One region of the Streptomyces sp. NPDC053079 genome, then DNA from elsewhere that is predicted to be linked to it. Evidence: riboswitches for the same ligand, from Rfam matches in the RefSeq annotation. Region 1 holds a riboswitch; each other region holds the start of a gene.

Evidence for each region. Region 1 has a riboswitch for cobalamin ahead of metE (5-methyltetrahydropteroyltriglutamate--homocysteine S-methyltransferase). Riboswitches for the same ligand answer to the same signal wherever they lie in the genome.
Region 2: it holds a riboswitch for cobalamin, as region 1 does, so the genes downstream of both, ACIGXW_RS01780 (HoxN/HupN/NixA family nickel/cobalt transporter) here and metE (5-methyltetrahydropteroyltriglutamate--homocysteine S-methyltransferase) in region 1, are expected to answer to the same signal.
Region 3: it holds a riboswitch for cobalamin, as region 1 does, so the genes downstream of both, ACIGXW_RS10510 (ribonucleoside-diphosphate reductase subunit alpha) here and metE (5-methyltetrahydropteroyltriglutamate--homocysteine S-methyltransferase) in region 1, are expected to answer to the same signal.

What each region holds. Positions count from the first base shown of each region.
Region 1 is NZ_JBITZJ010000009.1:225,334-233,145, forward strand. Features, by position in the region: gene ACIGXW_RS30920 (ferritin-like protein) at 1-679, shown strand, start outside; gene ACIGXW_RS30925 (DUF6777 domain-containing protein) at 633-1,997, opposite strand; gene ACIGXW_RS30930 (serine/threonine-protein kinase) at 2,068-3,540, opposite strand; gene ACIGXW_RS30935 (alpha/beta hydrolase-fold protein) at 3,659-4,774, opposite strand; cobalamin riboswitch at 5,040-5,194, shown strand; gene metE (5-methyltetrahydropteroyltriglutamate--homocysteine S-methyltransferase) at 5,355-7,682, shown strand.
Region 2 is NZ_JBITZJ010000001.1:389,879-397,690, reverse strand. Features, by position in the region: gene ACIGXW_RS01790 (HAMP domain-containing sensor histidine kinase) at 1-317, shown strand, start outside; gene ACIGXW_RS01785 (hypothetical protein) at 460-660, shown strand; gene ACIGXW_RS01780 (HoxN/HupN/NixA family nickel/cobalt transporter) at 688-1,824, opposite strand; cobalamin riboswitch at 1,854-2,070, opposite strand; gene ACIGXW_RS01775 (FAD-dependent monooxygenase) at 2,032-3,252, opposite strand; gene ACIGXW_RS01770 (APC family permease) at 3,446-5,005, shown strand; gene ACIGXW_RS01765 (YIP1 family protein) at 5,078-5,668, shown strand; gene ACIGXW_RS01760 (cytochrome P450) at 5,789-6,967, opposite strand; gene ACIGXW_RS01755 (MAB_1171c family putative transporter) at 7,134-7,812, opposite strand, start outside.
Region 3 is NZ_JBITZJ010000002.1:705,049-712,860, reverse strand. Features, by position in the region: gene ACIGXW_RS10535 (SulP family inorganic anion transporter) at 1-535, opposite strand, end outside; gene ACIGXW_RS10530 (carbonic anhydrase) at 597-1,211, opposite strand; gene ACIGXW_RS10525 (glycoside hydrolase family 3 protein) at 1,655-3,196, shown strand; gene ACIGXW_RS10520 (DUF3311 domain-containing protein) at 3,295-3,573, shown strand; gene mctP (monocarboxylate uptake permease MctP) at 3,570-5,201, shown strand; cobalamin riboswitch at 5,344-5,487, shown strand; gene ACIGXW_RS10510 (ribonucleoside-diphosphate reductase subunit alpha) at 5,651-7,812, shown strand, end outside.

The DNA of each region.
Region 1 (7,812 bases):
CTCCATCGGGCAGTTCTACGACACCATCCGCGAGGGGGTGCTGCGGCTGACGGCGGAGCTGGGGGAGCGGCGGCTCTTCAGCGGCGACCGGGCCCGGCAGGTGGGTCCCGAGCACTTCTACAACTCCGGCGGCGAGGTCTTCGCGGTCACCGGCCTGGCCTCCGCGCTCAAGGCGCTGAAGGTCATCACCGAACAGGGCGAGGGCGTGAGCATGACCGTCTTCGATTCCGACGACCAGATCTTCGGCGAAGCCAGGGAGCCCGCGCACTACTTCCGGTTCAACGAGCTCCTCCAGCAACGCGCTTACGGGCCGCACGACACCCCCGCCACGGGGCCGACCGGCCCCGTCGTGGAGGTCGCCTGGCGCGACGTCCACCCCATCGACCCCGAGGCCAAGGTGGCTCACTACCCACGCGGCAGCGCCGTGCGGCGGGCCGCCGAGGAGTTCAACGAGGTGTACGCCCAGCTGCTGTGCGTCCTCGAGCACGCCTTCACCGGCGCCCCGGCCGAGGTCGGGGCCGCGGCGCCGGTGATGCTGCGGCTGCGGGACCTCGCCGAGCGGCTGTACCGCAATCCGCACCCGGACCCCGCGAAGAGCGCGCGGGGCCTGTACGCGAGCCCGACCTACGAGGTCACTGACCGGCACTTCGAGCGGGCGCGGGCGGCCCTGGCGCGGTAGCGGCCGGCGGAGCCGCGGTCCTGGGCGGCGGGGCGACGGTGCGCTCGACCGGCGGCGCGGCCGTCCTCGGCGGCGGCGCGAGGGTGCGTTCCACCGGGGGCGCCGCCGTCCTCGGGGGCGGTGCGGCCGTACGTTCGACGGGCGGAGCCGCGGTCCTCGGGGGCGGGGCGACGGTGTGTTCGACCGGCGGTGCCGCCGTCCTCGGCGGTGGGGCGATGGTGTGTTCGACCGGGGGAGGTGCCGTCTTCGGGGGCCGCGGCGCCGACGTCGTGTGGACGGGCGGTGCCGCCGAGGCCGTGCGCGGGGGCGGCTGGGAGACCGGCGGGGCCGATCGGGTCGGCGGCTTGCTCGTGACGGACGGCGGCACCATGGGCGAGCCCGTCCTCGGCGGCGCCGTGCGCGAGGGGCTGGGCGGCGCGGTGGTGGGCGGCCTGGAGGTGGCGGTTCCGCCGCTGGACGGAGGACGGGAACCGGAGGATGACCCTCCAGTCGGAGTGCCGGACGGAGTGTCGGACGGAGTCCCGGAGGGGCTCCCCGAACCGCCCCCGGAGCCCGACCGGGACGGCGTGGGGGCGGGCGGCAGGGGCACCGGGAAGGTCTTGGAGTCGTCCGCGCCGTCGCTGCCCACCGGGCGGTCGAAGCCCTTGTCGGGCTGGTAGGCGTCGACGAGCGGGAGGGTCTTCATGGGCCCCTCGTCCAGGGGCCTCGCGGTGATGACGGTGACCTGCGAGTTCTGGAAGCTCTCCCAGTGCTGCCCGGTGTACGTGGACGCCATGCGGTCGACGTTGTTCTCGGGCTGCAGCAGCGGATTGCCGCAGTTGCACTTGACCGCGGGGTTCCGGTACGCGTCGAAGAGCAGCGCGGTACCGACCTGGACGACGGACAGATACGAGACCGTCTTGCCGTCCCCCTGGTAATTGTGGTTCCTGACCAGGGTGTCCACGAGCACATGGCCCTCGCTCAGGCCCTTGACGTGCTCCTCGATCTTGTCGACGGGGATCTTCCGGATCTTGGCCCAGGCCGCCGCCTTGGCGGGGTCGCGCAGGAGCTCGGTGACCAGCTTGCTCTTGTCGCAGCGGGTCTTGCCCGGGGTCCCGCCGATGACCCCCCGGGCCTCGGCCGCCTTCTCACCGCTGCGGGGCAGCGCCTTGACCCCCTGCAGATCGGTGCCCGGCGCCGGTATGAACGCACCCGGCGCGATCACCCCCGCGGCTTCCAGGGCTATCTCGGCGACCATCTTCTTCGAAGCCTTCGAACAGCCCGCCGCCCCCGCGCCGCCCAGCAGCGCGCAGACGGCCAGCAGGGAGACGATCCTCATCCGTTCGCGCCTCACAGCGCACACCCCCCGATAGCCGGTTCACGAATTCCGACGGTTCAGTCCGTACGCGCTAGCACGAGGTCACCCAGCCGCTGCCGCAACTGGCGTACCCCGTCGGGTCGGTGCTCGGACCCGTGGTCGGGTCCGTGGTGGGGTCCGTGGTGGGTCCGGGGGTCGCCGGCTCGGACGTGTCCTCCGTCTGCCCGGGCGTGGCCACCCCCGTGGGGCCGCCGCCCGGGTTGTCGCCCGGCTGCGAGCCGCTGTTGTCGCGCAGGGCGAACAGGGCCGCGGCCCCACCGGCGAGCAGGACCAGCGCGACGACGGCCGCCACGATCCACACCGCCGTCCGCGGCCGTGGCTCCGGGCCGGGCTCCGGCCCCGTCCCGGGGTGCGGCAGCGGACGCACGGGATACCCGACGGACGCGGCGGACCCTCCCGGGCCCGGAGCGAGAAGGGGAGTCGCCAGGCCGCCCTGCTGCAGCCCGACCGGCACGTTGACGGACGGCGTCCCCGCGGAGCGCCCCACGACGGGCCCGGGTTCCGGCGTCGGCGTGGGCCTCGGCGCAGGTGAGGGCGTCGGTGTCGGTGTCGGTACGGGCGTGGGTGTCGGTGTCGGCGTGTCGGGTACCGTCAGCGGCCGTCCGGGGTCCGGGTGGCGCACCCGCTCGTCGAGGGCGGTGCGGACGTACCCGGGCGGTTCCTCCGTGAGCAGGCCGGCGGCGACCCGGTCGAGGAGCTGCTCGGCCTCCGCCGAGCCCATGCGGGCTTCCGGGTCCTTGCGCAGCAGCCCCTCCAGCACCGGCGTCAGCGGCCCGGCCCGCCGGGGCGCCGCGGGCTCGTCGTCGACCACGGCCCGCAGCGTGCTGAGCGCGTCGCCCCGGCGGAACGGGGAGACCCCCTCCACCGCCACGTACAGCAGGGTGCCCAGCGACCACAGGTCGGAGGGGATGCCCGGGCGACGGCCCGTGGCCCGCTCCGGGGCCAGGTACTCGGCGGAGCCGACCAGGTCGCCGGTGCGCGTCAGGGTGCCGGCGCCCTCGATGACGGCGATGCCGAAGTCGGTGAGCACCACCCGGCCCCCGGCCTCCAGCAGGACGTTCGCCGGCTTGACGTCGCGGTGCAGCACCCCCACGGCGTGGGCGGCGCGCAGCGCCTGCAGCACCTGCGCGCCGATCCTGGCCGCCTCCTTGGGCTGGAGCACGCCCTCCTGCCGGAGCACCTTGTCCAGCGACTGGCCGCGCACCAGCTCCATGACGATCCAGGGGCGGCCCTCCTGCTCGACCACGTCGTGCACGGTGATCACATGGGGGTGGGCGACCCGCGCGGCGGCCCGGGCCTCCTGCTTCAGGCGCGCGTACAGCACCCGGACGTCCTCGTCGTTCATGTGCTCCGGCGCCCGGACCTCCTTGGCCGCGACCTCCCGGTCGAGCACCTCGTCCATGGCGAGCCAGACGACGCCCATGCCGCCGTGCCCCAGCTGTTCCATGAGCCGGTACCGCCCGGCCAGCAGCGGTTTGCGCCGCGTGGTGTCCATCCCGTCCATGCCGTACGCCCCCTCCCCCTGCGTACGGCGTACCGAGCCGTGCGCATTCGGGCCACACTGGCTGGGACGTGGCCGTGGCCGAAACCGTTCCCGGCCGGACGGGAAACCCCGCGCGGCCTCAGCGGCGGGCGGTCAGCTCCTTGTCGAGCCAGCGCAGGACCTCGGGGTATTCCTCGCGCCAGGTCTGGAAGTTGTGGCCGCCCTCCTCACGGACCAGCTTGTCGACCTTGGTCGGCGCCTTGGCCTTCCCCGCGAACTTCAGCATGGGCTCGTAGTACTTCTCCTCGCCCTTCGAGCTGGCGGCCAGGAGCAGGGACACCGGCGGCGGAGCCATGTGCTCCAGGCGCCAGGTCAGGTCGGACTCGTTCCTGATCTGCTTGTTGCCCGCGTAGAGGTCACCGGTGTCGCGGTCCTGGCGCGCGAAGAGGTCGGCGGACAGCCCGGCCGCGGCGCCGTAGCGGGCCGGGTTGGTCATGGCCGCCTTCAGCGCGCAGTACCCGCCCGTGGAGTTGCCCACCGCGCCCCAGCCGCCCCGCGAATTGTCCGCGCGGTACACGTCGTTGACGGCGATGGGCAGGTCCTGGTTGAAGAACGTCATGGCCTGCGGGCCGCCCGGCACGTCCGTGCAGTTGGTGTCGCGGTCCGCCACGACCGACGGCCGGACCATCAGCACGATCGTCGGCCTGATCTGCTTGGCCACGATGGCGCGGGAGGCCGCCTGCGGGACCTTGATCTGGGTGATGAGGTTCTTGGAGACGCCGGGCTGCCCGGTGATCGCCACGATCACGGGGAACCGGTCGTTCTCGTGCTCCTTCTGGAAGTACTGCGGCGGCAGATAGGCGAAGCCGTCCATGCCCAGCCCGCTGACGGGACCGCGTATCTCGATCCGGTCGACCTGGCCGGCCTTCTCCTTCGGGCCCAGGCCGACGGACTCCTGGCCCTTCACGACGAGCGCGGGCGGCCGCTTGCCGTCCTTGCCGCCCTTCAGCTCCTGCTTGCTGGAGTTGCGGCCGAGGAGCTCGTTCCACGTGGAGTAGAAGCCGAACTCGTTGTTCGCCGCGACGAGCAGCACCGACAGGATGCCCAGCTGCGCCACGGCGAGCAGGCCGAGCCGGGAGAGGAGCGCCGGGATCCCCTTCTTCGCGGCCCGTGGCCACAGCCACAGCACGAGGGCGGCCAGCGCGACGGCGATGACCACCAGGAACAGCAGGAAAGTCTGGGACGTAAGGCCCACGGTTGTCGCTCCTCTTCGGAGTGGGTTCTCCGGGAGGGAAGAGGGGGTACGGCCCGGTGAGGTTTCCTGTTTTGGCCGCAATTTTCGCCTTATGGCGCTGCTGGGGGTCCTGACGGCCCGCAGGGGCGGCCACGGCCCACGACCCTACCCCGCGCGTCCGCACGCAAGATCGAAACTGTCCGGGCAACCCCTGTCGGCGGACGGGCCCCTGCGTCTAGGGTGAAGGCGCAGCCGGTTCGCCCCGCCCTCCAGGCGGGCGCGTCGCAAGAGGGAACCCGGTGGGAATCCGGGACTGCCCCGCAGCGGTGAGCGGGAACGACCGCCGTCATACGCACTGGACCGCCCCGGCGGTCCGGGAAGCGACGGCCACTAGGTGCCGTGTCCTCCACCGACACGGCGTGCCCGCGAGTCCGAATACCTGCCGCTGCCCGCGTGCGACCGCACGCGGTGATCTCGGTGGCCTCGAGGGCGGGCCGGCGGTACGGACGGCGCATGCCTGGGCGTGCTCCGCCGGCATCTGCCGACCCTTCGTACGCTCGGGTCCCGCCGGGATCCCCCGCGACTCGCGAAGGAGAGTTCCGTGGCAACACACCCCACCGCCCCCACCGCCGTCCGCGCCCGGGCCACCGTCCACGGCTACCCCCGGCAGGGGCCCGGCCGTGAACTGAAGAAGGCCGTCGAGGGCTACTGGGCCGGCCGCGTCGACGCCGCAGCCCTGCACGACACCGCGGCCGCCCTGCGCCGCGACGCCTGGCGGCGCCTGGCCGACGCCGGCGTCCACGAGGTCCCCACCGGGGACTTCTCCCTCTACGACCACGTCCTGGACACCACCGTCATGGTCGGCGCCGTCCCCGAGCGGTACCGCGCCGCCGTCGAAGCCGACGCCCTGGACGGCTACTTCGCCATGGCCCGCGGCACCCAGCAGTTCCCGCCGCTGGAGATGACGAAGTGGTTCGACACCAACTACCACTACCTCGTGCCCGAACTGGGCCCGGACACCGCCTTCTCCGCCGACTCCACCAAGCAGACGGGCGAGTTGGGGGAAGCCCTCGCCCAGGGCCACGCGGCCCGGCCCGTGCTCGTCGGCCCCGTCACCTATCTGCTGCTGGCCAAACCCGCGCCCGGCGCCCCGCCCGGCTTCCAGCCCCTCACCCTCCTGGACCGGCTGTTGCCCGTGTACGCCGAGGTCCTCTCCGACCTGCGGGCGGCCGGCGCCGAGTGGGTCCAGCTCGACGAGCCCGCCCTGGTGCAGGACCAGCCCCCGGCCGTACTGAACGCCGCCGCCCGCGCCTACCGGGAGCTGGGCGGCCTCGCCGACCGGCCCAAGCTGCTGGCGGCCACCTACTTCGACCGCGTGGGCGACGCCCTGCCCGTCCTCGCCAAGTCCCCCGTCGAGGGCCTGGCCCTGGACTTCACCGGACCCGCCGCCGCCAACCTCGACGCCCTCGCCGCCGCCGGCGGCCTGCCCGGCAAGCGTCTGATCGCGGGCGTGATCGACGGGCGCAACGTGTGGATCAACGACCTCGAACGGTCCCTGTCCACCCTCGCCACCCTCCTCGGCCTCGCCGACCGGGTGGACGTCGCCCCCTCCTGCTCCCTGCTGCACGTCCCCCTCGACGCCACCGCCGAGCGCGACGTCGACCCGCAGGTCGCCCGCTGGCTGGCCTTCGCCCGGCAGAAGGCCGAGGAGACCGTCACCCTCGCCCGCGGCCTCAACGAGGGCAGCGACACCATCGCCCCGCAGCTCGCCGCCAACCGCTCCGCCCGGGCCTCCCGCGCCGCCTCCGCCCTCACCCGCGACCCGGCCGTACGGGCCCGCGCGGCGGCCGTCACCGCCGCGGACGCCCGCCGCCCCCAGCCGTACGCCGAGCGCGCCGCCGCCCAGCGGGCCCGGCTCGGCCTGCCGCTGCTGCCCACCACCACCATCGGCTCGTTCCCCCAGACCCGCGAACTGCGCACCGCCCGCGCCGACCTGCGCGCCGGGCGCATCGACGCCACCGCCTACGACGAGCGCATCGCGACCGAGATCCGTGAGGTCCTGGCTTTCCAGGACAAGGCCGGCCTGGACGTCCTCGTGCACGGTGAGCCGGAACGCAACGACATGGTCCAGTACTTCGCCGAGCAGCTGACCGGCTACCTGGCCACCCAGCACGGATGGGTGCAGTCCTACGGCACCCGCTACGTCCGCCCGCCGATCCTCGCCGGCGACATCTCCCGCCCCGAGCCGATGACCGTGGCCTGGACCGGCTACGCCCAGTCCCACACCGAGCGCCCCGTCAAGGGCATGCTCACCGGCCCCGTCACCATGCTCGCCTGGTCCTTCGTCCGCGACGACCAGCCGCTGGCCGACACCGCCCGCCAGGTCGCCCTGGCGCTGCGGGACGAGGTCGGCGACCTGGAGGCCGCCGGCACGGCCGTCATCCAGGTCGACGAGCCCGCGCTGCGCGAGACGCTGCCGCTGCGGACCGCCGACCGGGCGGAGTACCTGGCCTGGGCCACCGAGGCGTTCCGGCTCACCACGGCCGGGGTGCGGGCGGACACCCAGATCCACACCCACATGTGCTACGCGGAGTTCGGCGACATCTTGGCCGCCATCGAGGAGCTGGACGCCGACGTCATCAGCCTGGAGGCCGCCCGCTCCCGCATGCAGGTCGCCGACGAACTGGCCGCGGCAGGCTACGCGCACGCCGTCGGCCCGGGCGTCTACGACATCCACTCGCCGCGCGTACCGGACGTCGAGGAGATCGCCGCCCTGCTGCGCAAGGGCCTGGCGGCCATCCCGGCGGAACGCCTGTGGGTCAACCCGGACTGCGGACTGAAGACCCGTGGCTGGGCGGAGGTACGGACCTCGCTCGAGCACCTGGTCGAGGCCGCCCGGCGGGTACGCGCGGAGCGCGCCGGGCAGTAGCGGTGAGCCGACCGGTGACCGTAACCGTCCGTACATGGCGGGCCGTTACGGTCGCCGGCCCCCGAACGGCCGCCGCGCCGGCCCGCATCGCCGCTGAGGGGCGGCGGGGCGGGCACGGCGCGGCGGCTCC
Region 2 (7,812 bases), on a different contig from region 1:
ACCTCCTCGTCAACGCCATCCGCCGCACCCCCGCCGACGGCACGGTGGCGGTCGCCGCGCGGCGGGCGGCCGGCACGGTCGTGGTGTCGGTCACCGACGAGTGCGGGGGCATCCCGGAGGAGGACCTGCCGCGCGTCTTCGACACGGGCTGGCGCGGTTCGGCGGCGCGTACCCCCGAGGCCCACGGGCACGGCGGCGCGGGCCTGGGGCTGGCGATCGTCCGCGGCATCGTCGAGGCGCATGCGGGCCGGGCGACGGTCCGCAACGTCCCGGGCGGCTGCCGCTTCGAGGTGACGCTGCCCGCGGCCCGCCCCTAGGGGCGGGCCGACGGCGTCAGCGCGGACACCGCCGCACCCCGTGGAGGGTGATCGGAGCCCAAGGCGCTGACGTGATCAGGGGGTGTGCGTCACGATGCAGCCCTCTGGCAGTGCGACGACCGTGAAGCGAACGGGATGGCCCATGTCCGACACCGATACCGCCGCGGGCCCTTTGCACAGGATCGCCGCGGCGATCGACCGGGAGCGGGACCCCTCCTCACGGACATGTCTGACGTGCGGCGGGCCGACCCGGGTGGTGGTGCGGGAGGAGTCCGCGGGCAACGGCCGGCCCGTCATCAGCGCGCGCAAGGAGTGCGAGGGCAAGGGGTGTGCGCGCCCCTGACCCGCCGGCCGTCCGGGCGCGCCCGGCTCACGGGTCGGTGACGGCGGCGGGCGTGGCCGGGGCCGTACGGGCCGCCCAGCGCTGTTCGACCTTGGCCAGGCGCCAGTAGGCGAGCGCGACGGCCCACACCACCACGAACAGCCCGACGATGACGAACCCGACGTTGTCCAGGTCGAGTCCGGCGATCCAGCCGGTCACCGCGTCGTCGAGGCCGAGCTTCTCGTGCAGGACGCCGACCAGTTCGATGGTGCCGATGAGGAAGGCGACCGCGATGGACAGCCCGGTGATGGTGAGGTTGTAGTAGACCTTGCGGACGGGGTTGGAGAACGCCCACTGGTAGGCGAAGTTCATGAAGGTGCCGTCGAGCGTGTCGAACAGGCTCATGCCGGCGGCGAACAGCAGCGGCAGGCACAGGATCGCGTACCAGGGCAGCCCGGCGGCGGCGCCGCTGCCGGCCATGACCATCAGCGTGACCTCGGTGGCCGTGTCGAAGCCGAGGCCGAAGAGGAAGCCCAGCGGGTACATCTGCCCGGGGCGGGTGATGGAGCGGGTGAAGCGGCCGAGGACGCGGTTCATGAAGCCGCGCGAGTCGAGGTGCTTCTCCAGCTCGGTCTCGTCGTAACGGCCCTCGCGCATGGCGCGGAAGATGCGCAGGATGCCGGCGAGGGCGACGAGGTTGAGGGCGGCGATCAGGTAGAGGAAGCCGCCGGAGACGGTCGTGCCGATGACGCCGAGCGTCTGGTGGGTGGTGGACTCCTCGTTCATCAGCGTCCCGGCCAGCTGGGTGCCGCCGGCCACCAGCAGGGCCATCAGGACGACGACGCTGGAGTGGCCGAGGGCGAACCAGAAGCCGACGGAGACCGGGCGTTTGCCGTCGGCCATCAGCTTGCGGGTGGTGTTGTCGATGGCGGCGATGTGGTCGGCGTCGAAGGCGTGCCGCATGCCGAGGGTGTAGGCGGTGACGCCGAGGCCGACGCCGAAGACCTTGGAGTCGACGGTGTAGTGGTTCGGCACGACCATCAGGAAGAGCACGCCGAACGCGACGACGTGCAGGGCGGCTATGACGGCCAGCAGGCCCGCGGTGCGCAGGGTGTCCTGGCGACGCCAGCGGAAGGCGGGCGCGGGGCCGGCGGGGGAATCGGGGAACTCGGGAAACGCAGTCATCGTGGGGTGAACGCTCCAGCACCTCGTGGATCATTTCGAGATGCCGTGGCCGGTCTCCTGGCTTACGGGTCCGTTCGCGCCCGCCCCCGCCTTCCCGGCAGCCGGCTGCGGCCAGTGGCTCCGCGCGCCCATGGGCGCGCGGAACGGGACGGTCACTCCCCGATCACAGTGGCGAGGGCCGCTCCGGAATGGGACCACGAGGGTCCGTCACCGGTCTTCCCGAACACCACGGCCGGGCCACTTTAACTCCTGGCCTCCGAAGACCCGCTCCCCGTCGGCCGCCTCGCGCCACCACTGTTCGAGCGCGCCCTGGTCCATGGCCGCCCAGTCGGGCGTGGCCTCCACCTGTGCCCGGCCCAGCCGGCGGGCGAGCTCGACGACGGCCAGGCCCGCGGCCGAGCGCTCGGCGTCGTAGGCCCGTACCGCCTCGTCCCAGCTCGTGGCCGAGCGCAGAGCGCGTTCCAGCACCGTGGCGTCCTGGAGGGCCTTGACCGCGCCGCTGCCGGTGTGGGGGCGGGTGACGGCGGCCGCGTCGCCGGCGAGGACGAGCCGGCCCTCGCCGTAGTGCGGCACGGCGAGGTCGTAGAGGGGCTGGACGGAGGTCCGCTCCCTGGGCGTGAGGCGGACGAACTCCTGCCAGTACGGCGGGAAGTGCCGCTCGACCACCGCCGCGTGGTGTGCCATCAGCTCGTCGGTCACCGTGCCTGGCGGCAGGCTCGTCGCCTCCCGCAGCGCGGGGGCGGCGGAGGGCGGCGGGGCGGTGTAGAAGACCCAGTTGGCGAAGGCGCCAACGCCGTGGGCGCCGGGAATGCGGTAGGCGATCATGTGGCCGCCGGGGAAGGTGACGGTCGCCGCCTCGTGCTCGGCCCATGCGGTGCGCGGGCCCGGCAGCGCGTCGGCGGGCACGGTGCCGCGCCAGGCCAGATAGCCGGCGTAGACGGGCGCGGTGGCGGCACGGGTGGCCGCCCGTACGGCCGAGCGGTAGCCGTCCGCGCCGACGACCAGGTCGAAGCGCTCCTCGCTCCCGTCGGCCAGGCGCACCCCGACCCCGTCGGGCTCGGGGACGACCTGCTCGACGGTGGCGCCCCGCCGGTAGTCGACGGACGCGGGGACGCGGGCCCGTAACTCCCGCCACAGCGAGCCCCAGTTGTACGAGCGGAACGGGAACGGCAGCTCCCCCAGCCGGCGGCCGGCGCGGTCGCCGCCGTCCCGGGTGAGCCAGGTGCGGGTGGTCAGCCGCACCCAGGGCATGGCGGCGTCGACGTAGCCGGCCGCCTCCAGTTCGCTGTAGCGCTCGTCGCGGACGGCGAGGCCCACGCCCCGGTCCTGGAGCCCGCCGGGGGTCCGCTCGTAGACCACGACCTCGTCGGCACCGGCGCGGGCCGCCGCGAGCGCGGCGGCGCAGCCCGCGATGCTGCCGCCCACCACGGCCACTCTTCCTCCCCGCACTGTCATCCTCGCGTCTCTTCTCGGGTGATGCGTTGATGCGCTTCGTGCACAGATCTTGACTGTCCGTCGTCCGCGGCACCAGAGTCGCCGACACTCCGCAGGTGATGGACGCGTCCGGCGGGCCGGTGTACGAGTGCAGTGGACCTAATCACGGGGCGAAGGGGCTGACGCCATGACGGATTCGGCAACAGGCGCGGAACGCGGGCCCGAAAAGGCGGCGGTGCCGGGACAGCGGGACGGTTTCGTGCGCCGCATCGGACTGTTCCAGGCCACGACCATCAACATGAGCCAGATGTGCGGCATCGGGCCCTTCGTGACGATCCCGCTGATGGTGGCCTCCTTCGGCGGGCCGCAGGCCGTCATCGGCTTCGTCGCCGGCGCGGTCCTGGCCCTGGCGGACGGCCTGATCTGGGCGGAGCTGGGGGCCGCGATGCCCAGAGCCGGCGGCAGCTACGTGTACCTGCGGCAGGCCTTCCAGTACCGGACGGGCAAGCTGGTGCCGTTCCTGTTCGTCTGGACGGCGATGCTCTTCATCCCCATCGGCATGTCCACGGGGATCATCGGCTTCGTGCAGTACCTGGGCTATCTGTGGCCGGACATGGGGCAGACGGCGGGCGACCTCACGGGGTTGGCCGTCATCGCCCTCATCATCACGATGCTGTGGCGGCGCGTCGACCACATCGCACGGATCACGGCCGTGCTGTGGTGCGTCATGCTCGCCTCGGTAGCGCTCGTCATCGTGGCCGCCTTCACCCACTTCAGCCCCGACCGGGCCTTCACCTACCCGGGCGACGCCTTCGAGGTGACCAGCCATCAGTTCTGGATCGGCTTCGCCGCGGGCCTGACCATCGGCATCTACGACTACATGGGCTACAACACCGTCGCCTACCTGGGCGCGGAGATCAAGAACCCGGGGCGCACGATGCCGCGCGCGATCGTCTACTCGATCCTCGGCATCATGGGCATCTACCTCCTGCTGCAGATCGGCACGCTGGGCGTGATCGACTGGCGGCAGATGCTCGACCCCGCCTCGACGGCCCACTCGTCCGTCGCCTCCGCCGTGCTGGAGGAGGCCTGGGGCAAGGGCGCCGCGAACACCGTCACGGTGCTGATCCTCGTCACGGCCGTCGCCTCGGTCTTCACCGGCCTGCTGGGCGGCTCGCGCGCGCCGTACGACGCCGCCTGCGAGAAGGTCTTCTTCCGCCCGTACGCCAAGCTCCATCCGCGCCACGGCTTCCCGGTGCTGGGGCTGGCGACGATGGGCCTGCTGACCGCCGTCGGCTTCCTGATCGGTCGTCACACGGATCTGGCGACGCTCATCTCCCTGCTGACCGCCGTGATGGTGATCGTGCAGGCCCTGGCCCAGGTGCTGGCGCTGACCGTGCTGCGCCGGCGCCAGCCGGGGCTGCGCAGGCCGTACCGGGTGTGGCTGTATCCGCTGCCGAGCCTGGTGGCCCTGACGGGCTGGCTGGTCATCTACGGCTACGCGGACGAGAACTCCCCCGGACGGCACCCGATCGAGTGGTCGCTGGCCTGGGTCGCGGCGGGCTGTGTGGCTTTCGTGCTCTGGGCGAAGTACGAGAAGGTCTGGCCGTTCGGACCGCGGGAGATCAGCGAGGAATTCCTGAACGCCCCCGACCCCGATGCCCACCACGACGCCGCGGTACCCGGCACGGGCCCCGGAGGCGACCCCGACGCCGACCCCGACACCAAGGAGCCCACCCCGGCCTGACGGAGCATCGGCCGCCCCGGGCCCATGGACCGGACTCCGGTGGTCCGGCCGAACGGTGATAAAACGGCACCCATGCCCGTGACCACTGCCCCGCCCCCGCCCGTTCCCACCGCCAAGCCGCGCAAGCTGCTGTGGCACCGCCTGATATTCGGGCTCTGGTACCGGCCCGTCGAAGTCCTCGACGAGGCGCGGGACCGGAGCGTGTGGGGGGCGGCCGCGTTCGTCTCCCTGCTGTGCGGGGCGCTCGGGACGCTGGCCAAGGACTCCTTCTGGGGGCAGTGGGGGGTCAGTCCCGTGCTGGCGCTGGAGGCGATGGCCATCGGCTCCGCGGTGATGATGCTGGCCAGCCTGCTGCTGGGCGCCGCCACCCACGCCATAGCCCGCCGTCTGGGGGGCAACGGCAGGTTCGCGCCCACCGCGAGCCTGTTCGTCGTCATCTTCTGGGCCAGCGACCTGCCCCGGCTGGCGCTCGACACCTGGCTGCCGGCGAGCTCGATGCCGGTGCGCGCCGCCGCCTCGGTGACGGCGGCGTTCGGCTGCGCCCTGGCCACCTTGCTGATCCGCGGACAGCACCATCTGCCGACCCATCGGGCCGCGGCGTCCGTGAGCGTGCAGATGCTGGCGGCGGTGGTCCTGCTGAAGTTCCCGCCCGGCAGCGGGTGAGGTGGGCCGGAACGCCGAAGGCCCGCCCGGTGCGACGGGGGATGCACACCGGGCGGGCTCGAGGACAGTTCTACCTCATCAAGGATGGGTTATGCATCAAAAACCTGTTCGGCTTGTCGATTACCAGCGGACCGGGAGCGAAATCAGGCCACGCGCCCTGATGGTGGGACGCCACCTCAGCGACTCTCTCGGAACATCGAGTTCCAGGTTTTCGAAGCGCTCCAGCAGCGCGGCGAGCGCCGTCTCCATCTCCAGCCGGGCCAGCGGCGCACCCAGGCAGTAGTGGATGCCATGGCCCAGCGCCAGCTGGCCCGACCGCTCCCGCCGCAGGTCCAGGCGGTCCGCATGGGGGAAATGACGCGGGTCGCGGTTGGCGGAGGCCACGGACAGCAGTACGGTCTCGCCGGCCGGTACCGTCACTCCGCCGATCTCCATGTCCTCCAGCGGGAAGCGGCGGATCGCCAGCGGAGCCGGCCCGTCCCACCGGCTGAGCTCCTCCACTGCCGCCTCGAGACCGTCCGGATTCTTTCGCAGCTCGCGCAGGTGCGCGGGGTGGTCCAGCAGGGCGAGGACGGCGTTGGCGATGAGGTGGACGGTGTTCTCGTAGCCGGCGAAGAGGATGAGGAAGGCCAGCGAGGTCAGCTCGTCCCGGGACAGCGTGTCCCCGCCGTCCTCCACGGCGATCAGGTCCGAGAGCAGATCGTCGGCGGGCTCGGCCCGCTTGCTCTCGATGAGCCCGGTGAAGAAGCGCATCATGCTGGCGATGGCTTCCTTCATCAGGTGCGGCCGCTCACGGTCCGGGGTGATCAGGGCGTCGGTCCAGACCCGGAAGTCGCGCCGGTCGCGCTGCGGGATGCCGAGCAGATCGCAGATGACGATGATCGGCAGCGGCCCCGCATAGGTGGCGAGCAGATCCGTCCGCCCGTCGGCCTCGACGGCGTCCAGGAGGTCGTCGGCGACCCGGCGCACCGGCGCGCGGAGCTTGTCCACCCGGCCGGGCGTGAACGCCTTCACCACCAGGCGGCGCACCCGGGTGTGGTCGGGCGGGTCCATGTTCAGCAGGTTGGCGTCCAGCGCCGGGGGCAGCGAGAAGCCGCTGTAGTTGCCGGGAAGGGCGTTGCGCTTGTCGAGGGAGAGCCGCGGGTCGGCGAGGCCCTTGCGGACGTCCTCGTAACGGGTCACCAGCCAGGCCGGCTTGCCGTCCGGGCCGGTGACGCGGTGCACGGGCCCGGCCTCGCGGAGCTTGTCGTACGTGCCGTACGGGTCGTCGATCAGCGCGTTGACATCGATGGGCTGCATGTCACCCGACTCTAGAGGGGACTGAAGGTCCGGTTCCGGGCGGATCGTCGGCACTGGCGGCGCCGGATCCGTACGGATCGTCGATCCGTACGGATCCGGCGCCGGCCTGTGTCGCAGGCGGCCTTGACCCCCGTCCAGGGCCGCCTCGTCCATGGGCCGCGCGCCGTCAGGGACGGCGTGCCGCGCTGGCCTCTCTCAACTCGGCGAGCACGGCGTCCACCATCGGATCGTGGTAGACGTCGGCGACGCGCGCCAAGTGCTCGTGTTCCTCGGCCGGATCGGCGCTGACGGTCATCACCACGCTGTCGGCGTGGGGCGTCGGCACGTGTCCGGTCTGCTGGTTGGCCAGGCCCCGGCGCAGGGCCGCGGCCTCCACCACGGCGGCGAGCCGGTGTTCGTCGAGGAAGGCTTCCTCGGCCTTGCGCCGGGCGATCTCCAGGGCGGCGGGCTCGACATGGCGCCGGACGCCGCGCTGGATGTCGCGGATCTCCGCCATCTGCCGGTTGGCCCGCCACTCCAGGTCCGCGAAGGGCCAGCGGTTCGTCCAGCGGGACTCCCCGATGGTGACCTCCGGGGCGTGTGCGGTGACCTCGCGCCACAGCGGGCCGAGCCGGCGCAGCCGGCGCCAGGCGGCCGCCCGGGGACCGACGGCGGGCAGCGAGAACCCCAGCAGGACCAGCAGCGCGGCCACCGAAGCGCTCATCGGCGCCACGCCGTTGGAGAGCCAGTACACATCGTGGCCGGCCCAGGTCAGGACGAAGCCGGCCAGCTTGCAGGCGCAGTACACCAGGCCCAGCCAGCAGCCGGCGGCCAGCGTCCGCAGCCCCTTGGCGAGCCAGGAGCGG
Region 3 (7,812 bases), on a different contig from region 1:
CGGCTATGGTGCCGGCGCCGACGGCGAAGGAGACCAGCGCGTCGCTGTCGGTGACGACGTCCGCGACGAGGCCGGGGACGCCCGCTATCTTCTCGAGGCCGGAGCGCGGCTGCTTGACCCCGGCCATGGTGTAGAGCTGGCCGAAGAGCAGGACGAGCCCGATGCCGGCGAGCATGCCCTGCACCACGGCCACGGAGATCGCCCGGAACCAGCGGCCGAAGCGCAGGGCGCCCAGGGCGAGTTGGAGCAGTCCCGTGACGAGGACGATGGCACCGAGAGTGCCCAGGCCGAACTCCCGCACGGCTTCGAAGACGAGCACGGTGAGCCCGGCCGCCGGGCCGCTGACCTGGAAGGTGCTGCCGGGCATGGCGCCGACGACGAGGCCGCCGACGATTCCGGTGATCAGTCCGAGCTCGGCGGGCACGCCGGAGGCGACGGCCACGCCGACGCACAACGGCAGGGCCACCAGGAAGACGACGAGTGACGCGAGTGCGTCACGCCGTAGGACGGGAGGGTCTTTCAGGCTGGAGAACATGGATGAGGGTTCCTTGATTCAAGGTGGTGCGGCGGAGTGCTTCGGGTGAAGTGGCTGCGCGCTACAGCGGACCGAATACGCGGTCACCGCCGGGCCGGTGCGCCATGACCGCACCGGTGTGTACCTCGTAGTACCAGGCATGGAGGGACAGCAGCCCCTCTTCGATGCGTTCACGTACGCACGGGTAGGCACGCAGCCTCTCGAGCTGGTCCACCGCGTGTTGCTGCACCGCGTCCGCCACGTCGGCGGGGACGGCGGAGGGGTCCTTCGCCCGCGGGGCCCGCACGGCCCGCGGTACGGCACGCTCCAGCCAGCCGCGCACGGCCGGGGCGGAGGAGAGGTCGTCGTCCCGCACTATGGCGCTCACGGCCCCGCAGTGGGAGTGCCCGCAGACGATGATGTCGCGGACGTTGAGCACGCGCACGGCGTACTCGATGGTCGCGGTCTCACCGGCGGGATGGTCGTCGTGGTACTCGGGCACGATGTTGCCGGCCGTGCGCAGCTCGAAGAGCTCGCCGGGGCGTGCGCCCGTGATGAGGGACGGTACGACGCGCGAGTCGGAACAGGTGATGAACAGGGCCTCGGGAGACTGTCCGGCCTCCAGGGGCCTGAAGGTCTCGGCGTTCTCGGCGACGTGGCTCGCGAACGAACGGGCGTTGTCAATGAGCGACTTCATGTTGGCCTGCCTCCTGCACCCCTGATTCTGGTGGGGGCGCGGTGTGGTCGGGTCGGGTCATGTCAGGTCGGATCGGCATTGCCGGTTTCGGGCACCACTGCAGCGGGGTGCCGACGGCAGCCGTGATCGTGTCCGATTCTCCACGGCTGCCGCTACGGATACTTTACCCACACATTACCTGTTGATGACAGACTTTATTTTCCCCAAACAGGGGGCATAGACGGGCACTTGACATGTCGCGGACGGTTCGACCATCGAACTGAGACCCCATCACCCACAGTTCAACACACCCTTCCCGGCAGGTCATTCGGGCCGCTCAGCAGCACATCGCGTCCTTGACACCCCCATTGGTACAGTCCAACATCCCGACTGTCCGGGCGACGGGGCCCCGGGCGTGCACGGCACCCGGCGGCACCGGGCCGCCCAGTCGGAGGGGGACCCCCATGCGCCTCACGCACCTGACCCACGCGGTGCTGCAGCCGGGATTCGAGGGCACGACGGCCCCCGACTGGGTCCGCCGCCGGATCGCCGACCAGGGCCTCGCCTCCGTCGTCCTGTTCGGGCGCAACATCTCCACGCCCGAACAGGTCGCCCGCCTCACCGCCGCGCTGCGCGCCGAGAACCCCGATCTGATCGTCGCGATCGACGAGGAGGCGGGCGACGTCACCCGCCTGGAGGCCTGGACCGGGGCCTCGCGCCCCGGCAACCTCGCCCTGGGCTCGGTCGACGACACCGCGCTGACCGAGGAGGTCGCCCGGGACATCGGCCGCGAGCTGCACGCGGCCGGCGTCACCCTCGACTACGCGCCCAGCGCCGACGTCAACTCCAACCCCCGCAATCCAGTCATCGGCGTGCGGTCCTTCGGCTCGAGCACCGCCCTCGTGGCCCGGCACACGGCGGCCTGGGTGCGCGGGCTGCAGTCGGCGGGGGTCGCCGCCTGCGCCAAGCACTTCCCCGGCCACGGCGACACCGCCGTCGACTCCCACCACGACCTGCCCACCGTCACCGCCTCCGCCGCCTCGGTCGCGGGGACCGCCCTGCCACCCTTCGTCGCCGCGATCGGGGCGGGCGTACGCGCCGTGATGACCGGTCACCTCCTCGTCCCCGCCCTCGATCCGGACCTCCCGGCCACGCTCAGCCGGCGCGTCCTGGTCGACCTGCTGCGCACCCGGCTGGGCTTCGACGGGATGGTCGTCACCGACGGCATCGAGATGAGCGCCGTGACCTCCCGCTACGGCATCGACGGGGCGACGGTGCGCGCCGTGGCGGGCGGCGCGGACGCGGTGTGCGTCGGCGGCGAGATCGCGGCGGAGGAGACGACCGAGCGGCTGACGGCCGCACTGGCCAAGGCGGTTCACGACGGCACCCTGCCGGAGGAGCGGCTGGCCGAGGCGGCGGGCCGGGTCGCGGAGTTCGCCGCCTGGTCCGGGGAGCGGTTCCGCGGCCGTACGGCCGAACACGGCGCGCGCTCCGACGTCGGGCTGCGCGCCGCCCGGCGCGCCCTGCGCGTCACCGGCGCGGCGACCGCCGCGCTGCCCCTGGGCGCCGACCCGCACGTCGTCGAGCTCGCCCCCGCCTCCACCCTCGCCATCGACCGGCAGACGCCCTGGGGGCTGGCCGCGCCCCTGCGCGCGCTGCGGCCCGCCACCACGTCCGTGCGGCTGACGCAGCCCGAACTCGCCCGCGACGCGGCCGTCTTGGAGCGCGTCGTCCTCGTCCCCGCCGTCGGCCGCCCGCTGGTCGTCGTGGTCCGCGACGCGGCCCGGCACTCCTGGATGGCCGGCGCCCTCGGCCGCCTCCTGCGGCGGCGCCCGGACGCGGTCGTCGTCGAGATGGGCGTCCCCGGCGCCGACACCCCCGGCGCTCCGCACCTCGCGACCCACGGGGCCACTCGCGTATCGGGCCTGGCCGCGGCCGAGTTCCTCACCGGCGCAAACGGAACCGACGCAAACGGAACCCACACAAACGGAACCGGCACCTTCTGAATCATTCCGATATGCGGATAGGGGGTGACGTCCGGAGGCACCCTCCCCTAGATTTCCTGCGCATTACGCAAGTGATCGCTCAGGGGACGGAGTCACGCATGTCGCAACCACCCGCGCAGCCACCCGGGGGTGGCCGCGAACCGGTCGTCACCCTGCCGCTGGTCATCGCCGGCGTATGCCTGGCCCTGCCGTTCGCGGCGATGCTCTGGGTCGACTCCTACTCCCGGCTCACCCCGGCCTTCATCGGTATCCCCTTCTTCTACTGGTACCAGATGCTGTGGGTCGTCCTCTCGACGCTGCTCACCGTCGTCGCCTATGTCATCGTGCGCCGCCACGAGCGGCGGACGCGTGCGCGTGCGGGAGGTGAGCCGCGATGAAGGACGGCGTGAACGGTGTCGCGCTCACCGTCTTCATCATCTTCTTCCTCGCCGTCACGGTCATGGGTTTTCTGGCCTCGAAGTGGCGGCGCGCGGAGAACGCGAACAATCTCGACGAGTGGGGACTGGGCGGCCGCTCCTTCGGCACCTGGGTCACCTGGTTCCTGCTGGGCGGTGACCTCTATACCGCGTATACGTTCGTGGCCGTCCCGGCCGCCATTTACGCGGGCGGCGCGGCGGGCTTCTTCGCGGTGCCGTACACCATTCTCTGTTACCCGCTCGTGTTCACCTTCCTGCCCCGCCTCTGGTCGGTCGCGCACAAGCACGGCTATGTGACGTCCTCGGACTTCGTCCGGGGCCGGTTCGGCTCCAAGGGCCTCTCGCTGGCCCTGGCGTTGACCGGAATACTCGCCACGATGCCGTACATCGCGCTGCAATTGGTGGGCATCCAGGCGGTTCTGGACGTCATGGGCGTCGGCGGCGGGGAGAACACCAACTGGTTCGTGAAGGACCTGCCGCTGCTGATCGCCTTCGGTGTGCTCGCGGCCTACACCTATTCCTCGGGGCTGCGCGCGCCCGCGCTGATCGCGTTCGTCAAGGACACCTTGATCTACATCGTGATCATCGTGGCGATCGTCTACATCCCGATGAAGCTCGGCGGCTTCGGCGACATCTTCGCGAAGGCCGGTGAGGCGTTCGCGGCAGAAAACCCGGCCACCGGCAAGCCTCGCGGCTCGCTGATCACCGGACCGCAGGCGCAGTGGGCGTACGCGACGCTCGCCCTGGGCTCGGCGATGGCGCTGTTCCTCTATCCGCACTCGGTGACCGCGGTGCTTTCCAGCAAGGGCCGCAATGTCATCCGCCGCAACACCACCATTCTTCCCCTTTACTCCCTGATGCTGGGCCTGCTGGCCATGCTCGGCTTCATGGCCATCGCCGCCGGGGTGAAGGTGAAGAACGGACAGCTCGCGATCCCGCAGCTCTTCGAGGACATGTTCCCCGACTGGTTCACGGGTGTGGCCTTCGCGGCCATCGGCATCGGCGCGCTCGTTCCGGCCGCCATCATGTCGATCGCGGCGGCAAATCTCTTCACGCGCAACATCTACAAGGACTTCATCAAGCCGGACGCCTCTCCCGAACACGAGGCGAAGGTCTCCAAGCTCGCCTCCCTGCTGGTGAAGGTCGGCGCCCTCGCCTTCGTCCTGACCATGGACAAAACGGTCGCCATCAATTTCCAGCTGCTCGGCGGCATCTGGATCCTGCAGACCGTGCCGGCCCTGGTCGGCGGTCTCTTCACCCGCTGGTGCCACCGCTGGGCGCTGCTCGCGGGCTGGGCGGCCGGGATGATCTACGGCACCTGGCGGGCGTACGACACGCCGAGCGCCACCCAGGACCACTTCGGCAACACCAACCTGATCCCGCTCATCGGCGAGAAGGGCTACATCGGCCTCACCGCCTTCGTCCTCAATGTGATCGTCGTCATCGTCGCGACGTTCGTCCTCAGGGCGCTGAAGGCGCCCGACGGCGTGGACGAGACCCGGCCGTCGGACTACACCGCCGACGCCGGCGACCCAGGCGTCCGTACGGACCTCCCCCCGGCCACCGTGGGGGCCCCCGGCGGGCACTGACCCGACCCACCCTCCAGAGGGCCGCCACACCCCCGTCCAGGGGGCGTGACGGCCCTCTTCGCTTGCCCTGCCGGGCCCACCCGTTAGCACATTCCGCAACCGCTTCATGACGGGACGACACAACATGTGGGGGCGCGTACGAGGCCCGGCACTAGATGTATGCTCGTCCTCGCTGTCGTCGCAGGGGAATCCGGTGGAAATCCGGAACTGTCCCGCAACGGTGTATGTGTGCGCATATACACAGCGCACCGAAGTCCGAGGACCTGCCGACAGCGCGTCCACCACCGAGCCTGCCCTGGGCTCGGCTATGGGCGTTGAATTCGTCCGGGCCCCGCGGGTTGGGCCGGCGGACGCCTACGAGGTGTGCCCTGGTGCAAGCGGCATGCCCGTACGCGACCGTCGCGCGCCTCCCGCCCGGCCCACCCCAGCCGAGCGAGGGAGAGCCACACGTGACCATCGCGCCCGCAGATCCGGTCTCAGCGAACGCGGAAGCGACCGGCGGCCCCGGGACCGCGCTGCTGCGCACCCTGACCGATCTCACCGCCGATCTGCCCGCCACCGACCCGGGCAAGGTCGCCGCCGCCGCGCTGCGCGGCCGGCACCCCGGTTCGGACGAGGCCGAGCTGCGCTCCCTCGCCACCGAGGCCGCCGCCGGTCTCATCGCCGAGGAGCCGGAGTACTCCAAGCTCGCCGCCCGGCTGCTCACCCGTGCCATCGCCGACGAGGCGGCCGGCCAGGGTGCGACGTCCTTCTCCGCCTCGGTCGCCGTCGGCCACCGCGAGGGCCTGATCGCGGACGAGACCGCCGCCTTCGTGGCCACCCACGCCGAGCGCCTGGACGCCCTGGTCGAGACGGCGCTGACCGACGGCGCCGACGACCGTTTCGGCTACTTCGGCCTGCGCACCCTGCACAGCCGCTACCTGCTGCGCCACCCGATCCACCGCGACGTGATCGAGACCCCGCAGCACTTCCTGCTGCGCGTGGCCTGCGGTCTGGCCGAGGACCACTCGGAGCGGGCCCTGGACGACGTCGCGGAGCTGTACCGGCTGACCAGCACGCTGTCGTACCTGCCGTCCTCCCCCACGCTCTTCAACTCCGGCACCCGCCACCCGCAGATGTCGTCCTGCTACCTGTTGGACTCGCCGCTGGACGAGCTGGACTCGATCTACGACCGCTACCACCAGGTGGCGCGCCTGTCGAAGCACGCGGGCGGCATCGGCCTGTCCTACTCCCGCATCCGCTCGCGCGGCTCGCTGATCCGCGGCACCAACGGTCACTCCAACGGCATCGTGCCGTTCCTGCGCACCCTCGACGCCTCCGTGGCGGCGGTCAACCAGGGTGGTCGGCGCAAGGGCGCCGCCTGCGTCTACCTGGAGACCTGGCACGCGGACATCGAGGAGTTCCTGGAGCTCCGCGACAACACCGGTGAGGAGGCCCGCCGCACCCACAACCTCAACATCGCGCACTGGATCCCGGACGAGTTCATGCGCCGCGTCGAGGCCGACGCCGACTGGTCGCTGTTCTCCCCCGCCGACACGCCCGACCTGGTCGACCTCTACGGCGACGAGTTCGACGCCGCGTACCGCCGGTACGAGGCCGAGGGCAAGGCCGTCAAGCAGATCCCGGCCCGCGTGCTGTACGCCCGCATGATGCGCACCCTCGCGCAGACCGGCAACGGCTGGATGACGTTCAAGGACGCCGCCAACCGCACGGCCAACCAGACGGCCGAAAAGGGCAAGGTCGTCCACTCCTCGAACCTCTGCACCGAGATCCTCGAGGTCACCGACGACAGCGAGACCGCGGTCTGCAACCTCGGCTCGGTCAACCTCGCGCAGCACCTGGGTGCCGACGGCGAGATGGACTGGGAGAAGCTCGACCGTACGGTCCGTACGGCCGTGACGTTCCTCGACCGCGTCGTGGACATCAACTTCTACCCGACCGAGCAGGCCGGCAACTCCAACAACCGCTGGCGCCCGGTGGGCCTGGGCCTGATGGGCCTGCAGGACGTCTTCTTCCGCCTGCGCCTGCCCTTCGACTCCCCCGAGGCGAAGGAGCTGTCCACCCGCATCTCCGAGCGGATCATGCTCGCGGCGTACGAGGCCTCCGCCGACCTCGCCGAGCGGCACGGCCCGCACGCGGCCTGGTCCGCGACACGCACCGCCCGCGGCGTGCTGCACCCCGACCACTACCCCAACGCCGTCCCGGCCTGGGCGGACCGCTGGGACGCGCTGCGCGCCCGCATCGCCGAGGTCGGCATGCGCAACTCGCTGCTGCTGGCGATCGCCCCCACGGCGACCATCGCCTCCATCGCGGGCGTGTACGAGTGCATCGAGCCGCAGGTCTCCAACCTCTTCAAGCGCGAGACGCTCTCCGGTGAGTTCCTGCAGGTCAACACCTACCTGGTGGAGGACCTCAAGAAGCTCGGCGTGTGGGACCGCACGACCCGCGACGCCATGACGGACGCCAACGGCTCGATCCAGGACCTGAAGTGGATCCCGCAGGAGGTGCGCGACCTGTACCGCACCGCCTGGGAGATCCCGCAGCGCTACCTGATCGACATGGCCGCGGCCCGTACGCCGTACCTGGACCAGAGCCAGTCGCTGAACCTCTT